4 regions of the Serratia sp. AR11 genome follow, and region 1 is predicted to be linked to each of the others. Evidence: predicted binding sites of a transcription regulator. Region 1 holds the regulator's gene; each other region holds the start of a gene.
The links. Region 1 encodes PurR, which represses purine synthesis genes. Its sites were predicted from a motif close to CANGCAAACGTTTGCNTG; they were not measured.
Positions count from the first base shown of each region.

Region 1 (6,071 bases):
CGCATTCGCCACTACGATTGGGTAGCTGGCACCGTTGACCAGCGCCATCACGCAGAACGGGATCAGCAGCGTGGTGAGCGTTGGTTCGGTCAGCGTGGCAACCAGATATAACGCCACCATGCTGATGCCATAAGCTACCAGCAGCCACGGCAGTAAGGTGTTGCCATTAATGCGATTTAACGCGGTGCGGCAGCCATAACCCCCTAACAGGAAGGCCAGGGTCTGCGGCACATAGCTCAGGCCGATATCATTTGGGCTGTACCCCATATCGCCAAGAATAAAGGGTGAACCGGTCAGCCAGGCGAAGAAGCCGGCTGAGCAGGCGGCAAAGATGGTAACGCTGCCGCTGAACACCGGGGATTTAAGCAGTTGCCAGAAGGTCAGGCTGTTTTTCTTTTCTGCGGAAGGCAAGGGTTTAGCGTTTTCTTTCAACAGCAGAGTCGGCAGCAGGAGAATGACGGTAATGCCCAGCAGCACGGCAAAAATGGCACGCCAGCCCATGTGGTTCAACAGCCAGGCACCGACCAACGGCGCCAGCGCTGGTGAAAGTGCCACCAACGGCATAATGGTAGCGAAGACCCGGTTGGCCTTGCCTTCACGGTAGCGGTCAATCACCAGTGCCTGCCAGGTAACGGCGGCGGAACAGACGCCAATGGCCTGGATGAAACGCAGTGACCACAGTTGAACGGCATTTTGTACCCACAGCATGCCAAGGCAACCCAGGGCAAACAGCGCCAGGCCAATCAGCAACACCGGTTTACGGCCGAGGCGGTCGGAAAGTGGCCCCCAGAGCAATTGAGCAAAGGCGAAGCCGGCCAGGAAGATACTCAGGCTGGCGCTGATCGCCCCGGCGGAAATTTGCAGGTCTTGCTGCATTATGCCAAAGGCGGGCAGGTACATGTCGGTGGCCAGGTAACCCAGCATACTCAGGCCGGCAAGATAGAACATAAAACCAAAGGAATTTCGCATGGTATTTCTCATTAATATTTTATTGTCGCAGGTTTTTAGCGCCGGCAAGTGTATCCGGCTGGATCTCTGCTTGTGAAACGGTAATATTTGCGAGGTGCTGTTAAAAAAATTGAAGGCAAGGTTATGTGGTCTGAATATTCTCTCGATGTGGTAGATGCGGTCGCCCGCACCGGCAGCTTCAGCGCAGCGGCGCATGAGCTGCACCGAGTGCCCTCGGCGGTCAGTTATACCGTGCGGCAATTGGAACAATGGCTGGCGGTTCCGCTGTTTGAACGGCGTCATCGTGACGTGGAACTGACCCCGGCCGGCGTGGTGTTTGTGCAGGAGGCACGCAGTGTCATCAAAAAAATGCTCGACACCCGCCGCCAGTGTCAGCAGGTGGCTAACGGTTGGCGTGGCCAACTGAAAATTGCGGTAGACATCATTGTTAAACCCCAGCGCTGCCGCCAACTGGTACTGGACTTCTATCGCCATTTCCCCGACGTAGAACTGATGGTTCAACCTGAGGTGTTTAACGGCGTCTGGGATGCGCTGGTGGACGGGCGTGCTGATATGGCGATTGGGGCGACGCGTGCGGTGCCGGTCGGCGGCGGGTTTGCCTTTCGCGATATGGGCGACATGCGCTGGCTGTGCGTGGTTAGTCCGCAGCATCCGCTGGCGATGATGGATGGCCTGTTGAAAGATGAGCAACTGCGGCCTTTCCCGTCGCTGTGTCTGGAAGATACCTCGCGCAACCTGCCCAAGCGGGTCACCTGGACACTGGACAACCAACGGCGGCTGGTGGTGCCGGACTGGGCCTCGGCGCTGGATTGTCTGTGTGCCGGCCTGTGCGTTGGCATGATGCCGGCGCATCAGGCCTTGCCATTGGTGCAGCGTGGGGAACTGGTAGCGTTGCAGCTGCAGCAGCCGTTTCCGGCCAGCCCCTGTTGTCTGACCTGGCAGCAGAATACGCCATCACCGGCGATGGCCTGGCTGTTGGATTACCTGGGGGACAGTGAAACGCTGAATCAGGAATGGCTAAGCGAAGTGGTGCCGGAAACCACAGCGGCCTCCGGCATTAGCAATTAGCGGCGGTAATCGATGAATGGGCCGTCAGCGACCGAACGACGCTCAATCAGTTTCGGATGCACTTCAATCACCTGCGACTCTTCACGCTTGCTGATAATACGGTCCAGCAACATGGTGAACGCCATTTCACCCAAACGCTCTTTGGGTTGATGAATGGTGGTCAGTGCCGGGGTGAAATAGCGGGCGTTACGCACGTTATCGTAGCCAATCACCGAAATGTCTTGTGGCACCCGCAGCCCAAGTTCGTCGGCGGCGCAGATCGCGCCCATCGCCATGATGTCGCCGCCGCAGAATACCGCGGTCGGGCGATGTTTTTGCGACAGGATCTGGTGCATGGCCTTGTAGCCGGATTCCGGCTCAAAGTCACCCTGAACAATCCACTCGTCACGTACTTCAATATTGGCTTCTTCCATGGCTTTTAAAAAGCCCTGATGGCGGCCGCCACCGGTATTGCGCGACAGTTGGCCTGGAATGGCTCCGATATCGCGGTGACCGCGTTCAATCAGATACCGCCCGGCCAGATAGCCGCCTGCGAAGGCGTTATCAATGATGCTATCGGTAAAATCACCGCGGGCCGCGCCCCAGTCCATCACGACCATTGGGATGTTGCGGTAGTCTTCCAGCATGCCGAGCAATTGGTCTGGATATTCCGAACACATCACCAGCAGGCCATCGACACGCTTTTGCGCCAGCATCGCCAGATAGGCCCGCTGTTTGTCCAGATTGTTGTGCGAGTTACATAAAATCAGCGTATAGCCTTTGCTGTAGCAGCTGTTTTCTACCGCCTCGATCACTTCGGCAAAGTAGGGGGCTTCGCTGGAGGTGGCCAGCAGGCCAATCGATTTGGTGTGATTGACCTTCAGGCTGCGCGCTACGGCGCTGGGTGAGTAATGCAGCTCTTTAATCGCAGCGCCAACGGCCGCTTTTGTCTCTTCGGCGACGAAACGAGTCTTATTGATGACGTGCGAAACGGTGGTGGTGGAAACGCCAGCGCGTTTGGCCACATCTTTAATCGTTGCCATGTAAAGAATGACTCCTGAACTCACATGTTGCAGTATGTAAGTGTGATGTTAATCGTTTGCCTGCGTAGATCCTTCTCCAAAGAAGCGAAAACTGAGTTTTTAGTGTGTTGAAGTCGTCAGCGCTTGATCAGGAGGGGCATTTTGCCGGTACACAGTTGTGAACTGCGAATTTTGTCCCATATTGAGCCAAAGTGGAAGAGGTAATCGGTATAATAAACCGGGAAATGATAACAAGATTTTATTGTTCAACTGTGTGAAAATGGTTTGACGCATTAATTGTGTGCCTTTTACCCTTGGGAAACCCAATCTGAAAAGGAGTTGTAATGGATACCGATCTGAAAATGTCACTGTTCACCACCGTTTGTGCACTGGCCGTGATTATTGCTTTCAGCTTCACCGCTGCTTTGAACTGATCCCCTCAAGTAAAACAGGCGCAGCCCGCTGCGCCTGATTGTTTTTCCCCGCGTTACGCCAGGTTCTTTTCCACAAATGCCCAGTTAACCAGTGCCCAGAAGTTTTCCAGGTAGGCAGGTCGTGCGTTGCGGTAATCGATGTAATAGGCGTGTTCCCAAACGTCGACGGTCAGCAGCGGTTTATCATCACCGGTTAGCGGTGTCGCTGCGTTCGAGGTGTTAACAATCGCCAGCGAACCCTCCGGTTTTTTCACCAACCAGGTCCAGCCTGCGCCAAAGTTTTTCACTGCGGCGTCGCTGAATTGCTGTTTAAATTCGGCGAAAGAACCAAATGCCTGATTAATCGCCACGGCCAGTTTACCTTCAGGCTCACCGCCGCCCTGTGGCGACAGACAGTGCCAATAGAAAGTGTGGTTCCATACCTGGGCCGCATTGTTGAAGATGCCGCCGTCAGAGGCCTTAACGATCTCTTCGAGGGACAACCCTTCAAACTTGCTGCCTTTCAGCAGATTGTTCAGGTTCACCACGTAGGCGTTGTGATGCTTGCCATAATGGTATTCCAGAGTTTCTGCGGAAATGTGCGGTTCGAGGGCGTTTTTTTCATAAGGTAATGCAGGAAGTTCGAACGACATTGCTTTCTCCTTGTACAGTGCCAGTCCACCGTCGTAACAACGGGCATGAGATTGGCCTGTTTTTATTGTGGGTATTTAGCTTAGCAATTTTCGCGATGAATTACAGGGGGAACGGGCAAGGGATTGGCTATGACTACGAGGTTTGGGGAAATGATCAGGGGAGAGCGGCTGACAGCGCCAGCCGCAAGGGTGCTTATCGAATGGTTTTTGGCGTGACTACCCGGCGTGCGCCGATGTAGTGGTTTTGCCAGTAGTCGTTATCGAGCTGGCTGATGCGGATTTCTTCACCGGTACGCGGGGACTGAATGAATTTGCCGTTACCCAAATAAACCCCAACATGGTCGGCCACGCCGCGGTTGTTAATGCGGAAGAACACCAGATCGCCGCTTTCCAGCTCACTCTTCTTGATCGGCGCTGCGTCACGCAGGTGATACATCTCGTTGGCGGTACGCGGCATTTTAATTTTAACGATGTCTTTATAGGCGTAATAAATCAGACCGCTACAGTCAAAGCCGGTTCTTGGCGAGGAGCCACCCCAGCGATAAGGTTTACCCATTTGATCCATCAGCTTGGCCATCGCGGTTTGCTTGGCATGCTGGTAGCGTTTTTTGTGCGCAGGGCTGAGCTTCAATGGTTTTTCGTCAGCCACCAATTTGGCGGTTGCCATACCGGTTTCACGATGGCGCCCATAGCCTTTTTTATAGCCCTTCTTCGGCGGGGTCACTTTAATTTTGGCTATTTTATGAGTTTTGTTTTTCGATTTTGCGCTAACGATCTTTTTAGCGGTTTTTTCTGTTTTGGCTTTGGAGACCTTGGCGGTTTTCTGCGGAGTAGTGACTTTTACTTTTTTGCTGCTGGCCTTAACCGCTTTCTTTTTCTTGCGGTCATCCGGCCGGGCTTCGTTTACGTGGCTCTTGCGCTGCTCAGCGGCAACACGTGCCTGTGGCGCTGCATGCGCCAGATTAAAGAATAGCTGTGTAAACAACAGCACAAAAAGCGTAAGAATTAAACGCATGTCGACGTTACCAACCTTGGCCCCGGAACAGATATCGAATGAGTGACAGTATTCCCGAATTTCGCCATATAAAACAGCGAAGAACTCATAAATGATAATCCATATTGTGAGAAAACGTTAATAGCATTTTTTTTGCCGAAAAATCAAACTGTTGATGTATAAAAAACCAACAATGACCGCCAGGGAATTTATTAATGTGCACTTTTTGACAGGAAATATATTAGTGAAATGGCCGGATTAAAAATGTTATTCTGAGCATATGTTTTGACCGGAAAGGCCCTGCCGGTGAGACGCGACTGACAACGGGGGAATGCCCTTGCAAAAGATGGCGTTTTCTTGCAACTGTTCCAGCCGCTACAATAGCCAGTGTGATGCATGTTGTAGCCATGAGATTTGGCTTGAGGAAGCAATATAATGACGACGACGATTGAAAAAATTCAGCACCAGATCACTGAGAACCCAATTCTGCTGTACATGAAAGGTTCACCGAAATTGCCAAACTGCGGTTTCTCGGCGCAAGCCGTGCAGGCACTGTCTGCCTGTGGCGAACGCTTTGCTTACGTTGATATTCTGCAGAACCCGGACATCCGTTCCGAGTTGCCGAAATACGCCAACTGGCCGACCTTCCCGCAGCTGTGGGTAGACGGTGAGCTGGTAGGCGGCTGTGATATCATCATGGAAATGTATCAGCGCGGCGAATTGCAGCAGCTGATCAAAGAAACGGCAGAGAAGTACAAACAGCAGGAAGACCAGCAGCCATAATCGGCTCGGTTTTATTGTTGGAAGTCATCGGGCGGTGCCAGCTAATACTGGGCCGCCCGATTTTTTTCTTAGTCGGTATTCGTGACCGCCAGCGGCCAACCGCCAAGGCGTTTCCAGCGGTTAACCAGCTCGCAGAACAGCTGAGCAGTTTGCTCGGTATCATACAGCGCTGAATGGGCCTGGGCACTAT
Region 1 is NZ_CM150739.1:2,488,251-2,494,321, forward strand. It holds gene punC (purine nucleoside transporter PunC) at 1-969, opposite strand, end outside; gene punR (DNA-binding transcriptional activator PunR) at 1,093-2,037, shown strand; gene purR (HTH-type transcriptional repressor PurR) at 2,034-3,059, opposite strand; gene cydH (cytochrome bd-I oxidase subunit CydH) at 3,383-3,472, shown strand; gene sodB (superoxide dismutase [Fe]) at 3,526-4,104, opposite strand; gene ACSOSI_RS11900 (C40 family peptidase) at 4,298-5,119, opposite strand; gene ACSOSI_RS11905 (Grx4 family monothiol glutaredoxin) at 5,534-5,881, shown strand; gene rnt (ribonuclease T) at 5,950-6,071, opposite strand, start outside.

Region 2 (6,071 bases), 2.3 Mb from region 1:
GCCGGTGAAGTGCGCTATGCGGTAAATTCCCTCACCGTTAATAACCTGGTCGATCTGCGCCGCCGCACCCGCGTCGGCATGGGCACCTGCCAGGGGGAGCTTTGCGCCTGCCGTGCCGCCGGGCTGTTGACGCGTTTTAACGTCACCACCCCGCAGCAGTCTATCGATCAGCTATCGCATTTCCTTAACGAGCGTTGGAAAGGGGTAAGACCGATCGCCTGGGGCGATGCGCTACGTGAAAGTGAGTTTACCAGCTGGGTTTATCAGGGATTGTGCGGGCTCGATGCCCGGAAGGAACAGGAGGCCGATGATGCGATTTGACGTAGTGGTGATTGGCGGTGGCCTGGCAGGCATGAGCTGTGCCATTCGATTGGCAGAGCAAGGCAAGCGCTGCGCCGTGGTCAGTTCTGGCCAAAGCGCACTCTATTTTTCATCCGGATCGCTTGATCTGCTGGCGCAGCTGCCCGACGGCACCCTGGTGGAATCACCGTTGATGGCGCTACCGGCACTTGAGCTGCAAGCGCCACGGCATCCTTATGCGCTGATCGGCGCTGAACGGGTGGCCGCACTGTCAGATGATGCGGCTCTGCTGTTGCAACGCTGCGGCTTGAGCCTGCAAGGCAGCAATGAGCGTAATCATCTGCGGGTGACTCCGCTGGGTACGCGCCGGGCCACCTGGCTTAGTCCTCAGGCTATTCCGGTCACGCCGTTGGACGGCGAACTAGCGTGGAAAAATATCGCGGTGATCGGCATTGAAGGATTTTTGGATTTTCAGCCACAGCTGGCCGCCAGTTCCCTGATACAGACGCTGGGCATCAAGGCGGAAGTGGCTTATATGCATTTGCCGGCGCTGGATCGGCTGCGTAACAACCCCAGTGAGTTCCGGGCGGTGAATATCGCCAGAGTACTGGATCTGCCGGAAAACCTGACGCCGATGGCAGAAGAAATGCGCCGGTTGGCCGGTGATGCCGAGGCGATTTTCCTGCCTGCCTGTCTGGGGCTGGAAGATGATAGCGCACTGGCCGCGTTGCAGGCTGCGGTGGGTAAACCGATTCTGCTGTTACCGACGTTGCCGCCTTCGGTTCTGGGTATGCGCCTGCATCAGGCGCTGCGTTCGCGTCTGCAGCAACTGGGCGGCGTTTTTATGCCGGGTGACAGCGTACTGCGGGCAGATATCGAAGCCGGGCGAGTCACTGGCCTCTATACCCGCAACCATACCGATATTCCATTGCTGGCGCAGCAGGTGGTGCTGGCCAGCGGCAGCTTCTTCAGCAACGGGCTGGTGGCGGGCTTCGACGGCATACGTGAACCGGTGTTTGGGCTGGATGTCGACAGCCGTGCGGATCGCGCAGACTGGAGCGATCGCAATCTGTTTGCTCCGCAACCCTATTTGCAATTTGGGGTACGTACCGATAACCGACTGCGTGCCTTAAGGCAGGGGGAGCCATTGAGCAACCTGTATGCCATCGGCGCAGTGACCGGCGGCTATGATCCCCTGCAGCAGGGCTGCGGTGCGGGTGTTTCGCTGATTGGGGCGCTGTACGTCGCGCAACAGATTGCGGCACAGGAGGAGCGTCCATGAGCCGGCATAAAGACAACAGTTTTGAGAATTGCATCAAATGTACCGTCTGTACCACCTATTGTCCGGTAGCCAAGGTGAATCCGCTCTATCCGGGGCCAAAACAGGCGGGGCCGGACGGTGAGCGCCTGCGACTGAAAGATCCGGCGCTGTATGATGAGGCGCTGAAATATTGCACCAACTGCAAACGCTGTGAGGTGGCCTGTCCGTCCGACGTCAAAATCGGCGACATCATTCAGCGCGCCCGCGCCGACTTTGCCCAGAGCAAGCCCACTCTGCGTGACGCTATCCTCAGCCATACCGATCTCATGGGCTCGCTGTCGACGCCGTTTGCACCGATTGTTAATGCCGCTACCGGGCTTAAACCGGTGCGTGCCCTGCTCGACAAGGCGCTGAAGATTGATCATCGCCGCGAACTGCCCAAATACTCGTTCGGTACCTTCCGCCGCTGGTACCGTCAGCAGGCGCAGGCCCAACGGCGTTATGCCGAGCAGGTCGCGTTCTTCCACGGCTGCTTCGTTAATTACAACCATCCGCAACTGGGCAAGGATTTGATCAAGGTCTTTAATGCGATGGACATCGGCGTGCAGTTGCTTAAGCGGGAGAAATGCTGCGGCGTACCGCTGATCGCCAACGGTTTTATCGCCCAGGCCAGGAAACAGGCCAAAGTGAACGCCGAATCGCTGCACGAGACGGTGTTGGAGCGGGGTATCCCGGTCGTGGCAACCTCATCGAGCTGTACTTTTACCCTGCGTGATGAATACCCGCACCTGCTGGACGTGGACACCTCGGCGGTGCGTGAACGGGTGGAGCTGGCGACGCGCTATCTGTACCGCCTGATCAATCAAGGGCGCCAGCTGCCGTTGAAGCACACGCCGCTGCGGGTGGCCTATCATACGCCATGCCATATGGAAAAAATGGGCTGGACCGCCTATACGCTGGAGCTGTTGCGGCAGATACCGGGGCTGGAACTGGTGGTGCTGGACTCGCAGTGCTGCGGTATTGCCGGCACCTATGGTTTTAAATCGGAGAACTATGAGACATCGCAGGGCATTGGGGCGTCGCTGTTCCGCCAGATAGAGGAGAGCGGGGTCGATTTGGTGGTGACTGACTGCGAAACCTGCAAATGGCAGATCGAGATGTCGACCAGCAAGCGCTGCGAACATCCGATCACCCTGCTGGCGCAGGCATTGGCTTAAGGGCGCAGCAGTTGTGTACTGCGCCCCGGAAAAGTTTATTGCTTCAGTTTCAGCGTTTTGATGATGCCTTCGGCCTCGCTCTGCGCCTGCTGCTGGTTATCCGCCGGCAGCGTCACCTGAATGGTCAGCATGTTGTTGTCCAGCGTGCCGATCAGGATAGAGGAGTAGGCTTTCTCGCCGCCGCTGGTGATGATGCTGTCCAACTGACGCAGCGGAACACCGTTAACGTCGATGGCTTTGTTGGTAATCACCTGCAGGTTGGCGTCGCGCGAGCGCTGGGTATCTTCCAGACGCTTGCTCAGGGTTTCCAGGCTGTCGGCCGTTTTATCGCCGAGGATCACGATCAGTGCACGCTGGCCGGTACTGTCGGCGTAAACGTGCATGTTGTTCGCCTGATTACCCAACTTGCCGCTTTGGTCCGCCATGCCCGCCGGCAGGGTGAACGCCAGCTTGCCATCCAGCAAGCTTACCTGTTGCCCGGCTGGGGCGCTGGCTGCGGCATCGCCTGCCGATGCCTTGGTGTCTTTGGTTTCGCCGTCACAGGCCGCCAGGCCAAGCACTAATAGGCTGATACCCATCAATTTTGCTACTTTACGCATTGGGCTTCCTTCTTCCTTTCAGGTAGGGGTTCTCTCACGTATCGCAACCTATTCCAGGGTGAAATGCAAGCAGAGGTTGTCATGGCGGATGGTGATGGCGGCCTCCGGGGGGCTGGCCGCCAATAATAACATGGGTCAGCCGGGTTGCAGGCTGCCGTCGTTCTGGCGGGCGGCAATGCGCTTAAGCAGCATATTCAGCAGTACGCCGTACATCGGCAGGAAGAACAGCAAGCAGATCAGTACCTTGAAGCTGTAATCCACCAGCGCGATTTCAACCCAGTTGTTAGCCATAAAGGCGTCGCTGCTCTTGTAGAACGCAATAAAGAAGAACGACAGGGTATCGCTGATGTTACCGAGGAACATGGCGGCGGCAGGAGCGACCCACCAGGCGCTGCGCTGACGCAGGCGATTGAAAACGTGGACGTCGAGGATCTGACCGAGCACATAAGCCATAAAGCTGGCGACGGCGATACGGGCGACAAACAGATTAAAGCTGCCCAAGGCGGCAAAGCCCTGCCATTCGCCCTGATAGGTCACGGTGGAGATCACGTACGAAATGAACAACGCCGGTACCATCACCGAAAGAATGATGCGTCGCGCCAGCGGAGCGCCGAAAATACGCACCGTCAGATCGGTCGCCAGGAAGATAAACGGAAAGGTAAAAGCACCCCAGGTGGTATGAAAGCCGAAAATGGACATCGGTAACTGCACCAGGTAGTTACTGGAGGTAATGATGACAATATGGAACAGCGATAGCCAGACCAACGCGGTAAGGCGCTGCCGAGCAGTAAACGAATACATGTTGTAGCCTTTTTAATAGTGGGGTGAGGGAACCCAGAATGTCTTTTCTGCGCCGAGAAATAAGCGTCGCGGCCGCATGATACGCGTTTGCGCAACCAATGCAATGGTTAAATTTAACGCAAACGTTAACGCATCTTGCACAGAAAAACTACCGGCGTAAACTATGCGCTAATGAGATGTGGCGAGCGTTCGCCGATCGTTTTCGACCGAGAAAAATTGCATGACTGACTTATTTGCCCAGGCCGACCAGACGCTTGATGCGCTGGGGCTGCGTTGTCCTGAACCGGTAATGATGGTGCGCAAAACCGTGCGCCATATGGATAACGGTGAAACTCTGCTGATCATCGCTGACGATCCGGCTACCACCCGCGACATTCCGGGGTTCTGCCGCTTTATGGAACACACGCTGGTGGCGCAGGAAACCGACACCGCGCCTTACCGCTATTTGTTGCGCAAAGGCGTTTGACGTTTATCACCGCCTGTTTGCCTGGCGTTTTGTAATATTTGCTGTGCGTCTGCTGCGCGAGCATGTAATGCCAGGCCATTGAAATCCTGTGGGCGGTAATAGTGGGCGGGTGCCGGAAGATGGCGCATGTCATCCGTCGGCCAGAGTTGCAGCTCGCCCAGACTGGCCAGACTGAACCCCTGAAGCTGTAGCGGTAACGTTAGGCGCTGTGGGGCGGTCTTTTCGAACGGGGGCAGCGCAGGCAGGCGATTGCTTCCGGTGGCGTAATCCCGTTTTAACACCAAAAACTTCTCCGGCACCCGGCGATGGCTGTCCCACCAGTCGCCGTCAATACCGTCAAACTGCCGCTGGGTCGCCGCGATGGATACCGCGCCAAGCTGGTGCAGAGCCTGAGGGAGCAGCCTCTCCATGGCGCTGTTGTAGGCAGTGAGAGAAACCGCCTGTCCTTGCAAAATTGCATCGATCGCCAGCCGTGCCCCCAGCAGATTGGAATACAAATCTTCCGGCGAAAAAGCCGAGACCTCCTCAGAAAACCCCGGCACGGAACGGTAGCCATACCACTGTGCAATCTCATGCCATGCCGCCATTTGAAAGGCGATCTCTCCTGCCAAATAGGCCGCCAGCGTATAGCGCTGTGCTGCATCCTGAGGTGGGCTAAAGGCGTTAAGCTGTATGCGACGCGTTGCCAGCTCAGGGCTAAGGTCGATATGCCACTGCTGACCCAATCGGGGTAGCAGTTGGCTGAAAAGGAAAAGGGTATTGTCGGCGGTATCACGGACGTGGGCGATATCGATAAACCCTCCCCGGTGGGTGTAGATCAAGCCCAATTGCTCACTGCCAATGCCCAGCAAGTTGCTGATGGCGTTGAAAGCGCTGTCGTTATAGTGATGGGTGCCAAGCCGGTCGGCATCCACCAGGTTACCTAATTGATAAAGCGGCACGGGAATACCCCAGGCTTGCGCTTTGAGGTTATAGCCAAAGGCGCAGCAGGGGCGCAAACCTCCCGGTGGTGGCAGTGGCGCGGCCACCGGCCAGGCAATTTGGCTTTCACCGACGGGATGCGAAGTGATCAGCGTTTCCAACGGTTTGGCGGGCAGCGAGAGGGGCAACAACAGAAAAAATAGCAGTGCAACAGAACGCATTAAAAAGCTTCCCCAACCTGAAAGTAAAATCCGCTGCTTCCACGCCCGACGCCAAAATCGAGCCGTACGTTCATTTTCGGTTTGAATTCAAAACGGTAACCCGCTCCCAGCGTAGGCAACCAGGGACCACGGCCCAGATCGCCGGCCTTGCTGCTTAGCGTTCCGGCACCGGCCCACAGCACGTACCCGTGCCGCCAGTTCAGCTTGCGACGATACTCGACCTGGCTACTGAACACATTCCTGTCGCGATAGCGGCCTTGATAATAGCCACGCATTCGTTGGTCG
Region 2 is NZ_CM150739.1:199,008-205,078, forward strand. It holds gene glpA (anaerobic glycerol-3-phosphate dehydrogenase subunit A) at 1-321, shown strand, start outside; gene glpB (glycerol-3-phosphate dehydrogenase subunit GlpB) at 311-1,582, shown strand; gene glpC (anaerobic glycerol-3-phosphate dehydrogenase subunit GlpC) at 1,579-2,778, shown strand; gene ACSOSI_RS00915 (DcrB family lipoprotein) at 2,814-3,377, opposite strand; gene ACSOSI_RS00920 (7-cyano-7-deazaguanine/7-aminomethyl-7-deazaguanine transporter) at 3,513-4,178, opposite strand; gene tusA (sulfurtransferase TusA) at 4,399-4,644, shown strand; gene ACSOSI_RS00930 (DUF4056 domain-containing protein) at 4,620-5,786, opposite strand; gene ACSOSI_RS00935 (outer membrane protein assembly factor) at 5,786-6,071, opposite strand, start outside.
Region 2: tusA (sulfurtransferase TusA) is a predicted target of PurR. The motif match lies at 4,294-4,311, and genes of this name have one in related genera.

Region 3 (6,071 bases), 570 kb from region 1:
ATCATCGGCGGTGCTCAGCGTGAAGAACGTCTGGACGTACTGGATCAGCGTCTGGAAGCCATGGGGCTGAATAAAGAAGACTACTGGTGGTATCGCGATCTGCGTCGTTACGGCACCGTTCCTCATGCCGGTTTCGGTTTGGGCTTTGAGCGTTTAATCGCCTATGTCACCGGCGTGCAAAACGTGCGTGATGTCATTCCGTTCCCGCGGACTCCACGTAATGCAACCTTTTAATTAATCAGATAATACATTTTCTAATTAATTTAGTTACAAAACCAAGGCCAGCTTTGCTGGCCTTTCGCATTTTTTAATATTGACGCGCGTCACAAAGTTCCCTGAATATTACTTTTTGTTACAAATGCTTTCATTCTGATACCTCATTGCGACATTGGTAGCATTTTCGTTCTAGATTAACCCGCCCGTGAATGGAACACTGCGTGCAGACACAGGACGACACCAATCTATCAACAATAGTTCCAAAAGAATTATTGGCGGCAGTGGCAAAGGTGTCCGAATAACACCAATGAGGGTAATATAATGATGAAGCGCAACATTCTTGCAGTGGTAATCCCGGCTCTGTTAGCAGCTGGTGCAGCAAACGCTGCTGAAATCTACAACAAAGACGGCAACAAACTGGATCTGTACGGTAAAGTTGACGGTCTGCACTACTTCTCAGACGACAAAGGTAATGATGGCGATCAGACCTATGTGCGTTTCGGCTTCAAAGGTGAAACCCAGATTACTGACCAACTGACCGGTTACGGCCAGTGGGAATACAACGTTCAGGCTAACCACGCTGAATCTCAAGGCACCGAAGGCACCAAGACTCGTCTGGGCTTCGCGGGTCTGAAATTTGCTGACTACGGTTCATTCGACTACGGCCGTAACTACGGCGTACTGTACGACGTGGAAGGCTGGACAGATATGCTGCCAGAGTTCGGTGGCGATACTTACACCTACACCGACAACTTCATGACTGGCCGTACCAACGGCGTTGCTACTTACCGTAACAACAACTTCTTCGGTCTGGTTGACGGTCTGAACTTCGCCGTTCAGTACCAGGGTAAGAACGAAAACGACGGCCGTGCTCTGAAGAAACAAAACGGCGACGGTTGGGGCCTGTCTTCTACTTATGACATCGGCGAAGGCATCAGCTTCGGTGCTGCATACGCATCATCTGATCGTACTGATGCGCAGACCAACGACTCCACAGCTAAAGGCGACAAGGCTGATGCGTGGACCGTGGGTGCTAAATACGACGCGAACAACGTCTACCTGGCAACCATGTACTCAGAAACCCGTAACATGACTCCATACGGCGAATCTGACTTCACCATCGCTGACAAAACTCAGAACTTCGAAGTGACTGCACAGTACCAGTTCGATTTCGGTCTGCGTCCAGAAGTTTCTTACCTGCAGTCTAAAGGTAAAAACCTGTCTAGCCGTACCGCACACGGCTCTAGCTTCGGCGGCGGCGATGCCGACCTGGTTAAATATGTTTCTGTTGGTACCACTTACTACTTCAACAAAAACATGTCTACCTACGTTGATTACAAAATCAACCTGCTGGACGAGAACGAATTCACCAAAGCTAACGCCATCGCTACCGACGACATCGTTGGTGTTGGCCTGGTTTACCAGTTCTAAGTTGTCTCACTTAACGCCGGTTCACCGTCGACTAAGTTAAAAAACAGGGCTTCGGCCCTGTTTTTGTTTTTGCGTCCCCCTAAATTTTTATCCTGCCAAATCCCCCTTCCCCCTCATTTTTTATGCTGAATATGCGTCCTTCACAAGATCGAGGTGTTTTTCTCGCAAACGGTTGGCAAAGGGCATAACTGGCGCTACCCTGATGCTTCTGTCTGCTTAACTCCGAGCCATGGAAGCACCTGACATGTTTGAAAAAATCACTGCTGCACCTGCCGATCCGATCCTGGGTCTGACCGACATTTTCCGCGCTGACGCTCGCCCTAACAAAATCAACCTGGGGATTGGCGTTTATAAAGATGAAACCGGTAAAACCCCGGTGCTGACCAGCGTTAAAAAAGCTGAGCAGTATCTGCTGGAAAATGAGACCACCAAAAACTATCTCGGCATTGAAGGTATTCCGGCGTTCGCCAACTGCACGCAAGAGCTGCTATTCGGCAAACAAAGCCCAATTATTGCCGACAAGCGTGCGCGCACTGCACAAACTCCTGGTGGCACCGGCGGCCTGCGTGTTGCAGCTGACTTCATCGCCAACCAGACCAGCGCGAAACGCATCTGGATCAGCAACCCAAGCTGGCCGAACCACAACAACGTGTTTGGTGCGGTCGGTCTGGAAGTGTTGGAATACGCTTACTACGACGCCGCCAATCATGCGCTGGACTTCGATGGTCTGCTCCGCAGCCTGAAACAGGCTCAGGCTGGCGATGTGGTGCTGTTCCACGGTTGCTGCCATAACCCAACCGGCATCGACCCAACGGCTGAGCAGTGGGCTCAATTGGCCGAGCTGTCTGTGGCTAACGGTTGGTTGCCACTGTTTGACTTCGCATACCAGGGCTTTGCGAAAGGATTGGAAGAAGATGCTCAGGGCCTGCGTATTTTTGCCGCCAAGCATCAGGAACTGATCGTCGCCAGTTCTTACTCGAAGAACTTCGGTCTTTACAACGAACGCGTGGGTGCCTGTACCGTCGTTGCTGCTGATGCAGAAACCGCCGATCGTGCCTTCAGCCAGGTGAAAGCGGCTATCCGCGCCAACTACTCCAACCCGCCGTCACACGGTGCTGCCATTGTGGCAACCATCTTGGGCGACGATGCGTTGCGTGCGCTGTGGGAGCAGGAACTGACTGACATGCGTCAACGTATTCACCGCATGCGTCAGCTGTTTGTGAATACCCTGCAGGAGAAAGGCGCTGAGCAGGACTTCAGCTTTATCATCAATCAGAACGGCATGTTCTCATTCAGCGGGCTGACCAAAGAACAGGTTCTGCGTCTGCGTGAGGAATTTGGCGTCTACGCCGTTAACTCCGGCCGCGTTAACGTTGCCGGCATGACACCAGACAATATGGCGCCGCTGTGCGAAGCCATCGTCGCCGTGCTGTAAAACCGTCGCGCGACACATAGCAAAAGGGGCGCTCAAAGCGCCCCTTAGTTATTTCTGCCGGAAATAACTTACCAGATGGCCGGCTCTTCACGCAGGAAAGGGTTGGTTTCACGTTCTTGACCGAAGGTCGACATTGGCCCATGACCTGGGATAAACGCCATGTCATCACCCTGCGGCAATAACTTGGTGCGGATCGAGTTAATCAACGCCTGGTGATCGCCTTGAGGGAAATCACTGCGCCCAACGCCGCCGTTAAACAGCACGTCGCCCACCAGCGCCAATCGCGCCTGATCATTAATAAACACGATATGGCCAGGAGTGTGACCAGGGCAATGCAGCACCTTGAGCGTCATTTCGCCCACCTGCACGCTGTCCCCTTCTTCCAGCCACCGGGTTGGCGTCAGCGGTGCGCACTCTTCCAGCCCAAACATGCGGCTCTGCGCAGGCAGGCCATCCAGCCAGAAGGCATCCCTCTTATCCGGGCCGTAGATCGGCACCTGATAAAACTCTGCCAACTCAGCGGCCGCGCCAACGTGATCGAGATGACCATGCGTCAGCAGGATCTGCGTAACGGTTACGCCCTGCCTGGCTATTTCGGCCTTCAGTTTTTCAGGTTCACCGCCGGGATCGACCAACGCCGCCTGTTGGGTGCTCTCACACCAGATCAGGCTGCAGTTCTGACTAAAAGCGGTAACGGGAATAATGTGGTATTTCATAAGGCTCCAACGACAACGGCGCCACACCCTGTCGGGCTGGCGCTACTCACTTGTGGTGCACAGCGATTACCAGGTCCGCACCGGGCCGGTATCGATGTGTACGAAGTTGCTACGTGGGTAATATCCTACACCACCGGCGCTCATTTTTAACGCCGCTTTACGGATATTACTCAGTTGGATGCCTTCGATATGGAAGTCCATCGCCTGGCCTTTGGTGTGGTAGCTGTGCTTGGCTACACCGCGACTGCGTGCACGCAGCTCATTGTTGGTATCCAGGGAACGATAACCTGAAACCAACTGCACCGGCTTGTTGGTGCCCAACAGACCTTGCAGACGGTAGAGATGATCGAACAAACGAGGATCGATCGACTTGACCTTATTGGCACGATAATCACGGAAGAGATGATTAAGACGGACTAATTCGTCTTTATTATATCCCTTACCGTCGAAGAATTCGGCTTTAAGCGATTCGCCCGTATGCATATTATTTACAACCAGAATACGCGGGCGTGAAGTAGAAAGACTGGCAAAGGCTTGCCCAGGGAGCAGCGCTATGCCCACAGCGGCGCTACCTAACGCCAGCCATTTACGGCGATGATGATCAATTTTGTCCATGTTTCTGTTAAACCCGGCAAGAATATCAAAATATATGCACAAAACAGCGCACTGCCCGAACCATAACCGCCCACACTGGCTGAGTCAACCCGTGATGTCCCGCGGTTTGCAGGCACTCACGCAATGAGTGCCTGCAACATGGCCCGATATTCTGACCGTTATTTATTTATAATTACTGCATTTATTGCATTAATTTTTCGGCCTGAGCCAAAATTTGTGCGCCCGATCTCACCGTGTCATCATAATTGTAAATATCTGTGCGGAATTGTGGTTTTCCATCATCAGAGACCCAGGCGGTTAAATAATACAATTTAACCGGAATATGCTGGCGGATATTTACGAAGGTGGTATTCCCCTGTTTCAAGGTGGAAGAAACACGGGTGTTGTTCCAGCCGGCATCCTGCAGCAGCATATTCGCCAAATCCGATGCCTTGTTGACCCGAACACAGCCGGAACTTAAGGCGCGGATGTCTTTCTGGAACAGATTATGGTTGGGCGTGTCGTGCAGATAGATAGCGTCCGAACTCGGCATGTTGAATTTAAAACGCCCCAATGAGTTGGTCGCTCCCGGAGCCTGACGGATCCGATATGGGAAATTACGAGGCGAAATCATACTCCAGTCGATCATTGCCGGATTAATCACCTCGGCATCGTTGCTCCACCCCGAGAGCACGGTATAGCCATGCTTCTGGAAGTAGCTGCCGTCACGCATCGCCTTCGGCACGATATCTTCACGCACCAGCGTAGTCGGTACGTTCCACGGCGGGTTCACCACCACATTATTCAATGCGCTGCTCATCAACGGCGTCTTGCGGCTAGGCCGACCCACGATCACCCGAGAGGAAAGCACTTCATTGCCGTTTTGGTAGTAGGTCAACGAGTAGTTAGGAATGTTAACCATAATACCGGTATCGACATGGCCGGGTAGTATGCGTAACCGCTGGATATTCAGCGCCAACAACGAGGCTCGCATTTGCGGCGTTACGTTAAGCCACTCGCGAGTGCGCACGCCAATAACGCCGTCAGCACTCAGACCCTGCCATTTCTGGAAACGCTTAACACCCTCCACCAGGTCGGGAGTATAGCGATTATCAGTAACGGTCACCGGGCTTTCTGACTGCTGCGAAAAAGGCGATTGCGGCGTTGGGACGAGATCTTTCACCGGGGCGGCGGCCGGGCTGACAACGGCACTCTGACTGTCACGACTTTTTTCTTCATCTACTGACAGGCCACCGTCGTCAGGCTCATTACGCGAACCGGTCAATACCGCAGGGGGATCCTGCGCTTCCACCGGTGCCGTAGAAGGCGTCAGCATGCCGTTACGCGCCAGGATCTCACGCAAGGCAGGAATATCACTACTCAGTTGATCCGGACGCAGGCTTGGACCATTGGCCATTTGCGGCCACGGACGGCCATCGGCCAGCATATCCCGCAGGGCCTGATGCATCTTGGCGTATTGCGGGTGCTGCGGTGCCAGCGTATTGACATAAGCCAGAGTCTTGCCCTGACGCAGCGCCAATTGCCATTGGTTAATCACCGTATTGGGTGGCAGACCAAGCTTGTAGGGAATGTTGCTGTACAGCCAATTATTACCGTTGGCACCGATGGACGAAACAAACTGTAAATAGCCCAGCATCGCATCAGACAGCACCACATCG
Region 3 is NZ_CM150739.1:1,923,169-1,929,239, reverse strand. It holds gene asnS (asparagine--tRNA ligase) at 1-234, shown strand, start outside; gene ompC (porin OmpC) at 538-1,647, shown strand; gene ACSOSI_RS09160 (amino acid aminotransferase) at 1,892-3,082, shown strand; gene ACSOSI_RS09155 (MBL fold metallo-hydrolase) at 3,151-3,798, opposite strand; gene mepK (peptidoglycan L,D-endopeptidase MepK) at 3,865-4,413, opposite strand; gene ldtD (L,D-transpeptidase) at 4,595-6,071, opposite strand, start outside.
Region 3: ACSOSI_RS09160 (amino acid aminotransferase) is a predicted target of PurR. The motif match lies at 1,809-1,826, and genes of this name have one in related genera.

Region 4 (6,071 bases), 1.7 Mb from region 1:
TCTTTTAAACCACCCTGTTGTTAGCTGCGCTGCAGACGTGGCCTGATGTTAATCATCGGTCAGGTCGTGCGGTTTGCGGCCCAGTTGCCATATTTTTTCAGCGTAGTGGCCTAATGCCCACAGGCTCAGACCGAGCAGCACAAAGAAAATCGCCTTTGGCATCGCACCCCAGAAAAACTCGAAAAAGCGGGTATAGAGGTTAATGCCAAGGAAAGTCAGGCCGAACCCGCGCAGCATGCCGTCGTCACGTTTTAGCCCCAGCCAAATGCAGCCGACGGCGACCAGGCCGAACAACAGGCTCCAGTGCAACAGTTCTATTTGACGAGCGTTGTACCAATTGTCGAGGTCACCATAGTTGCCAAAGATTGACAGCAGCCACAGGGCAATAAACAGATACAACAAGCCCATCGCCAGGGAAACTCGTTCCAGCCCGCGACTGGCGAGCAGCGGTCGTAACAGCAAAGCCGCGGCGATCAGGACCAACCCGAAGGCAATAAAGCGCATCGGGAAACTCATGCCCAGCCAATAAGCTCCCCAGCCGGACATATAACCGGTTTCGGCACCGAAGGCGTTGCCGAGTGACAGCAGGGCAAACCACCACACCAGCCCGGAGCGGCTGAACCAGCCGATCACGCCATACAATAGGGCGGCGAATATCAGCAGCAGTGAAACCCGGCCGCTGCCGTTATCCAGCCAGACGCCCATCTGCCACAGGGCACAGGCGGTAAACAGCACGGCAACGAACAGCGCCGCCTCATTACCGTAGCGTTTTTCCGGATGGCGACGACGACGGCGTAGCGCCCAGATATAGCAAAGTGCGGCTACTACGGTAGCGATAGTCATGCGCACCGGGGCATCGAAGCGGAACAATTCGCTCAAGCGGTAAAGCAGCTCGCTGTCGGCGAACAGGCTGCTGATGGCTATCACCAGCGAAGCCAGCGCCGCGAGAAATGCATAACGCGCCAGTCGTCGCCAGTCGAAGGGCTGCACTTCTACATGCTGCAGCAGCTGTTGCTGTTGTTGCGGGGTCAGCGCGCCTTCACCCACCCAACCGTCCAACGCCTTGCGCACCACGGCGGCATTTTTTTTGCTGAATTTCATGTTTCCTGTCCCTGAAAAGCACCGTTATTCGGCCAGTATAGTCGAGTGGCTGCGACAAAAGGGGCTACTGTGTATAATGCCCGCCGCAAAGTGCACGAGGAATGATGCAATGACTGAATATAACGATGAATACTGGATGCGTCAGGCATTGCGGTTGGCCCTGCGTGCGCAGGAAGAGGGTGAAGTGCCGGTAGGGGCATTGCTGGTGCTGGATAATCAGGTGATTGGCGAAGGCTGGAACCGGCCGATTGGCCGCCACGATCCGACGGCGCATGCGGAAATCATGGCTTTGCGGCAGGGCGGGGCGGTGCTACAGAACTACCGTCTGCTGAATGCTACCCTATACGTGACTCTGGAACCCTGCGTGATGTGTGCAGGCGCTATGGTGCACAGCCGTATTCGTCGGTTGGTGTACGGCGCGGCCGATGTTAAAACCGGTGCGGCAGGGTCGCTGGTGGATATTTTGCGCCACCCCGGCATGAATCATCAGGTGGAGATCCTGTCCGGCGTGCTGGCCGAGGAGTGCGCCGCTACGCTGAGCAACTTTTTCCGCATGCGTCGTGAGCAGCAAAAGGCGTTGAAACAAGCGCAGCGTACCGATGTAGATAACAAGCCGGAATAATCAGAAATTCAGTGCCAGTTCCGGCGTAACGGCCGGATAACCTTTCCCCAGGTCAGCCTGTTCGGCCGCTTCCTGTGCCGCCTTTCTCTCTTTTTCCTGCAAATAACCCACCAGGCTGACCTGATAGCGGCGAATGTTTTCCACGTAGTTATAGGCTTCGCGCCCACGCGCATAGCCGTAGGTTAATTGCGGGTAATAGCGTTTCTGGCTGAGCATTGGCAGACGCTGTTTGACGTCGACCCAGCTGTCCGGATTGCCTTTTTGCATTTTGGTCAGTTTGCGGGCATCGAGCATATGGCCCCAGCCCATATTATAGGCTGCCAGTGAGAACCAGATACGTTCATCTTCCGGCACGCTGTCGGGCACCTTGGCCATTAGCCTTTGCAGGTAGAGGGCACCGCCCTGAATACTTTCCTCGGGATCGAGACGATCGTTAACCCCCAGACCGTCGGCGGTGGCTCGTGTCAGCATCATCAGGCCACGCACGCCGGTCGGTGAGGTTGCCTGCGGGTTCCAGTGCGATTCCTGATAGGCAATGGCCGCCAGCAGTTTCCAGTCGATCTCGCTGGCGTACTTTTCAAATAGCGAACGGAAAGTCGGCAGCACCGAATCGATGGCGGACAGGAAGGTTTTGGTATCGACGTAATCGAAACTGCCTACGTGGCCGAGGTACTTCTCTTCCAGCCGCGCCAGCGTGCCGTCATCCACCATCTGGCTGTAGAAGTCCAGCATTGCCGCATACAGACTGTCGTCGGTGCCACGTTTCAGATACCAGGTGACCGGTTCTTCATCGGTGACGTCGAACGCCACTGCCAATTGCGGGTGGATGCGTTGCAACAGCGCGATGGTGACGGAATCGCCGAGGGTGTAATCCAGCTTGCCGTCGGCCACCTGCTCGAGCAGCTCTTTGGAGGTGAGATCGCTGGAGGCTTCCCAACTGAGATCCGGGAATTTACTTTGCTTGAGCTGTTTCAGGGTGCTGACGTGTGCCGAACCGGAGGCCACCGCCAGTTTGCCTTTAATATCAGCAAAGGTTTTCGGTCTAGCCGTACCCAGGCGATAAACCAACTGTTGGGAAACGGAATAATAAGCCGGGCCAGTGCGCGCGCGGCTGAGGCGATCCTGATTGTAGATCAGACCGGCGGCCAACAGGTCGGCATCGTCATCGTCCAAATCGTCAAACAGGTCATTAATGTTCTTGTGCGGGATCACCACCAGTTTCACGCCCAGGTAGTTGGCGAAGCGTTTTGCCAACTCGTAGTCGAGACCACTCGGCCCCTGCTTGGTGGTGAAATAGGTCAACGGCGAGTTTAGCGTACTGATACGCAACTCTCCGCGCGATTTGATCTCTTCGAGTTGCCCGCCCTGACCGCCGCGCCAGGTAATATTGGGCCACAGGGCGAGCGCCAGAAGCAAGGTAACAACACCGATTAGAATGTAGTTTATTTTAAGGCGTTTCAAATAGTTATCCAGTGGTGGCACACATGCACTGCCGACGGCTGACCAGTCTTTTCTTATGGTTAAATCAACAGTGCCGGGGCATTTTGCGCAACAAAACGCCAGCGCGCAACTTTATTGACACGTTATGACAATTCGAGGGGGCGGAGAGCTTTTATCAATAATAGCTACGCAAACGGTTTCGTCGGCGGCGTAGATTCTCTATAATGGCGCGCGTTTTCCCCCTGTTGCGCCCAATGAAGTGCTGAAGTCAGTTGCTTCGAAGACGAGAGAACTTTGATTATGGAAATACTGCGTGGTTCGCCCGCTTTGTCGGCTTTTCGTGTTACCAAACTGCTGTCCCGCTGCCAGGACGCTCAACTTCCGGTCAGTGATATCTACGCCGAGTACGTCCACTTTGCTGATGTTAGCGCACCGTTAAATACCGAAGAGCACGCCAAGCTCGCGCGCCTGCTCAAGTACGGCCCCTCTCTCGCCGAACATGCCCCTGAAGGCCGCCTGCTGTTGGTGACGCCGCGTCCGGGTACCCTTTCTCCGTGGTCTTCCAAAGCCAGCGATATCGCCCATAACTGCGGTTTGAAGCAGGTGCTGCGGCTGGAGCGCGGTCTGGCGTTCTACGTCAAGGCAGAGGCGCTGACCGAAGTCCAATGGCAGCAGCTTGCCACCTTGTTGCACGACCGCATGATGGAAACCGTCTTCAGCAGCCTGCAACAGGCGGAGCAACTGTTCGCTCAGCATCAGCCGGCACCTTACCAGAGGGTCGATATGCTGGGGGAAGGGCGCAGCGCGCTGGAGCAGGCTAACCTCAAGCTGGGCCTGGCTCTGGCCGAAGACGAAATCGACTATCTGCTGAATGCCTTTACCGGTCTGGGGCGCAACCCGACGGATATCGAACTCTACATGTTCGCGCAGGCCAACTCCGAGCACTGCCGCCATAAAATTTTCAATGCCGATTGGATCATCGACGGCGAACAGCAACCGAAGTCGCTGTTCAAAATGATCAAAAATACCTTCGAACAGACGCCGGATTACGTGTTGTCGGCATATAAAGACAACGCGGCCGTGATGGAAGGCTCGCAGGTCGGTCGGTTCTTCGCCGCACCGGAAAGCGGCCAGTATGACTACCATCAGGAAGCCGCTCATATCCTGATGAAGGTGGAAACTCATAACCACCCAACGGCGATCTCCCCATGGCCGGGTGCGGCTACCGGCTCCGGCGGCGAGATCCGTGACGAAGGCGCGACTGGCCGCGGTGCCAAACCCAAGGCCGGTCTGGTGGGCTTCTCGGTTTCCAACCTGCGTATTCCCGGTTTTGAACAGCCATGGGAGCAGGATTTCGGCAAGCCAGACCGCATTGTGGCGGCACTGGACATCATGACCGACGGCCCATTGGGCGGTGCGGCGTTCAATAACGAATTCGGCCGTCCGGCGCTGGTGGGGTATTTCCGTACCTATGAAGAGCAGGTCAACAGCCATAACGGCGTGGAACTGCGTGGCTACCACAAGCCGATCATGCTGGCGGGCGGTATCGGTAACATCCGTGCCGACCACGTACAAAAAGCTGAAATCACCGTCGGTGCCAAACTGGTGGTGCTGGGTGGCCCGGCAATGAATATCGGCCTGGGCGGCGGCGCGGCATCATCCATGGCCTCTGGCCAGTCTGATGCCGATCTGGATTTCGCTTCGGTACAGCGCGACAACCCGGAAATGGAACGTCGTTGCCAGGAAGTGATCGACCGCTGCTGGCAGTTGGGCGAACAAAACCCGATTCTGTTTATCCACGATGTCGGTGCCGGTGGCTTGTCCAACGCCATGCCTGAACTGGTCAGCGACGGTGGCCGCGGTGGTCGTTTCGAACTGCGTGATATTCTGAACGATGAGCCGGGCATGAGTCCGCTGGAAGTCTGGTGTAACGAATCGCAGGAACGCTATGTGATGGCGATTGCACCGGCGCAGATGGCGCAGTTTGACGAGATTTGCCGCCGTGAGCGTGCGCCTTATGCGGTGATCGGTGAAGCCACCGAAGAACAACATTTGACGCTGAACGACAGCCATTTCGACAACCAACCAATCGACATGCCGCTGGACGTGCTGTTGGGCAAAACGCCGAAGATGACGCGTGACGTGACTCGTCTGCAGGCCAAAGGCCAGCCGCTGCAGCGTGACGAGATCACCCTGAATGATGCGGTCAACCGCGTACTGCATCTGCCGGCGGTTGCAGAGAAAACCTTCCTGATCACCATTGGCGACCGTACCGTGACCGGTATGGTGGCACGCGATCAGATGGTCGGCCCGTGGCAGATCCCGGTGGCCGACTGTGCGGTTACCACCGCCAGCCTGGACAGCTATTACGGTGAAGCGATGTCGATCGGCGAACGTGCGCCGGTAGCCCTGCTGGACTTCGCTGCCTCTGGCCGCCTGGCGGTCGGGGAAGCGCTGACCAACCTGGCCGCGACCGAAATCGGTTCGCTCAAGCGCGTGAAGCTTTCCGCTAACTGGATGGCGGCAGCCGGTCACCCGGGTGAAGACGCCGGTCTTTATGAAGCGGTGAAAGCGGTGGGCGAAGAACTTTGTCCGGCGCTGGGTATCACTATTCCAGTGGGCAAAGACTCGATGTCGATGAAAACCCGCTGGCAGGAAGGCAACGAACAGCGCGAAATGACCTCGCCGCTGTCACTGGTGATCACCGGTTTTGCTCGTGTAGAAGATGTCCGCCACACCGTGACGCCACAACTGCGTACCGATAAGGGTGACAGCGCACTGCTGCTGATCGACCTGGGTAACGGCCATAACGCGCTGGGTGCCACTGCGCTGGCGCAGGTTTATCGTCAACTGGGCGACAAACCGGCCGACGTGCGCAACGTTGAGCAGTTGGCGGGCTTCTTTAACG
Region 4 is NZ_CM150739.1:4,154,731-4,160,801, reverse strand. It holds gene ACSOSI_RS19525 (DUF2157 domain-containing protein) at 49-1,101, opposite strand; gene tadA (tRNA adenosine(34) deaminase TadA) at 1,178-1,723, shown strand; gene mltF (membrane-bound lytic murein transglycosylase MltF) at 1,724-3,184, opposite strand; gene purL (phosphoribosylformylglycinamidine synthase) at 3,464-6,071, shown strand, end outside.
Region 4: purL (phosphoribosylformylglycinamidine synthase) is a predicted target of PurR. The motif match lies at 3,350-3,367, and genes of this name have one in related genera.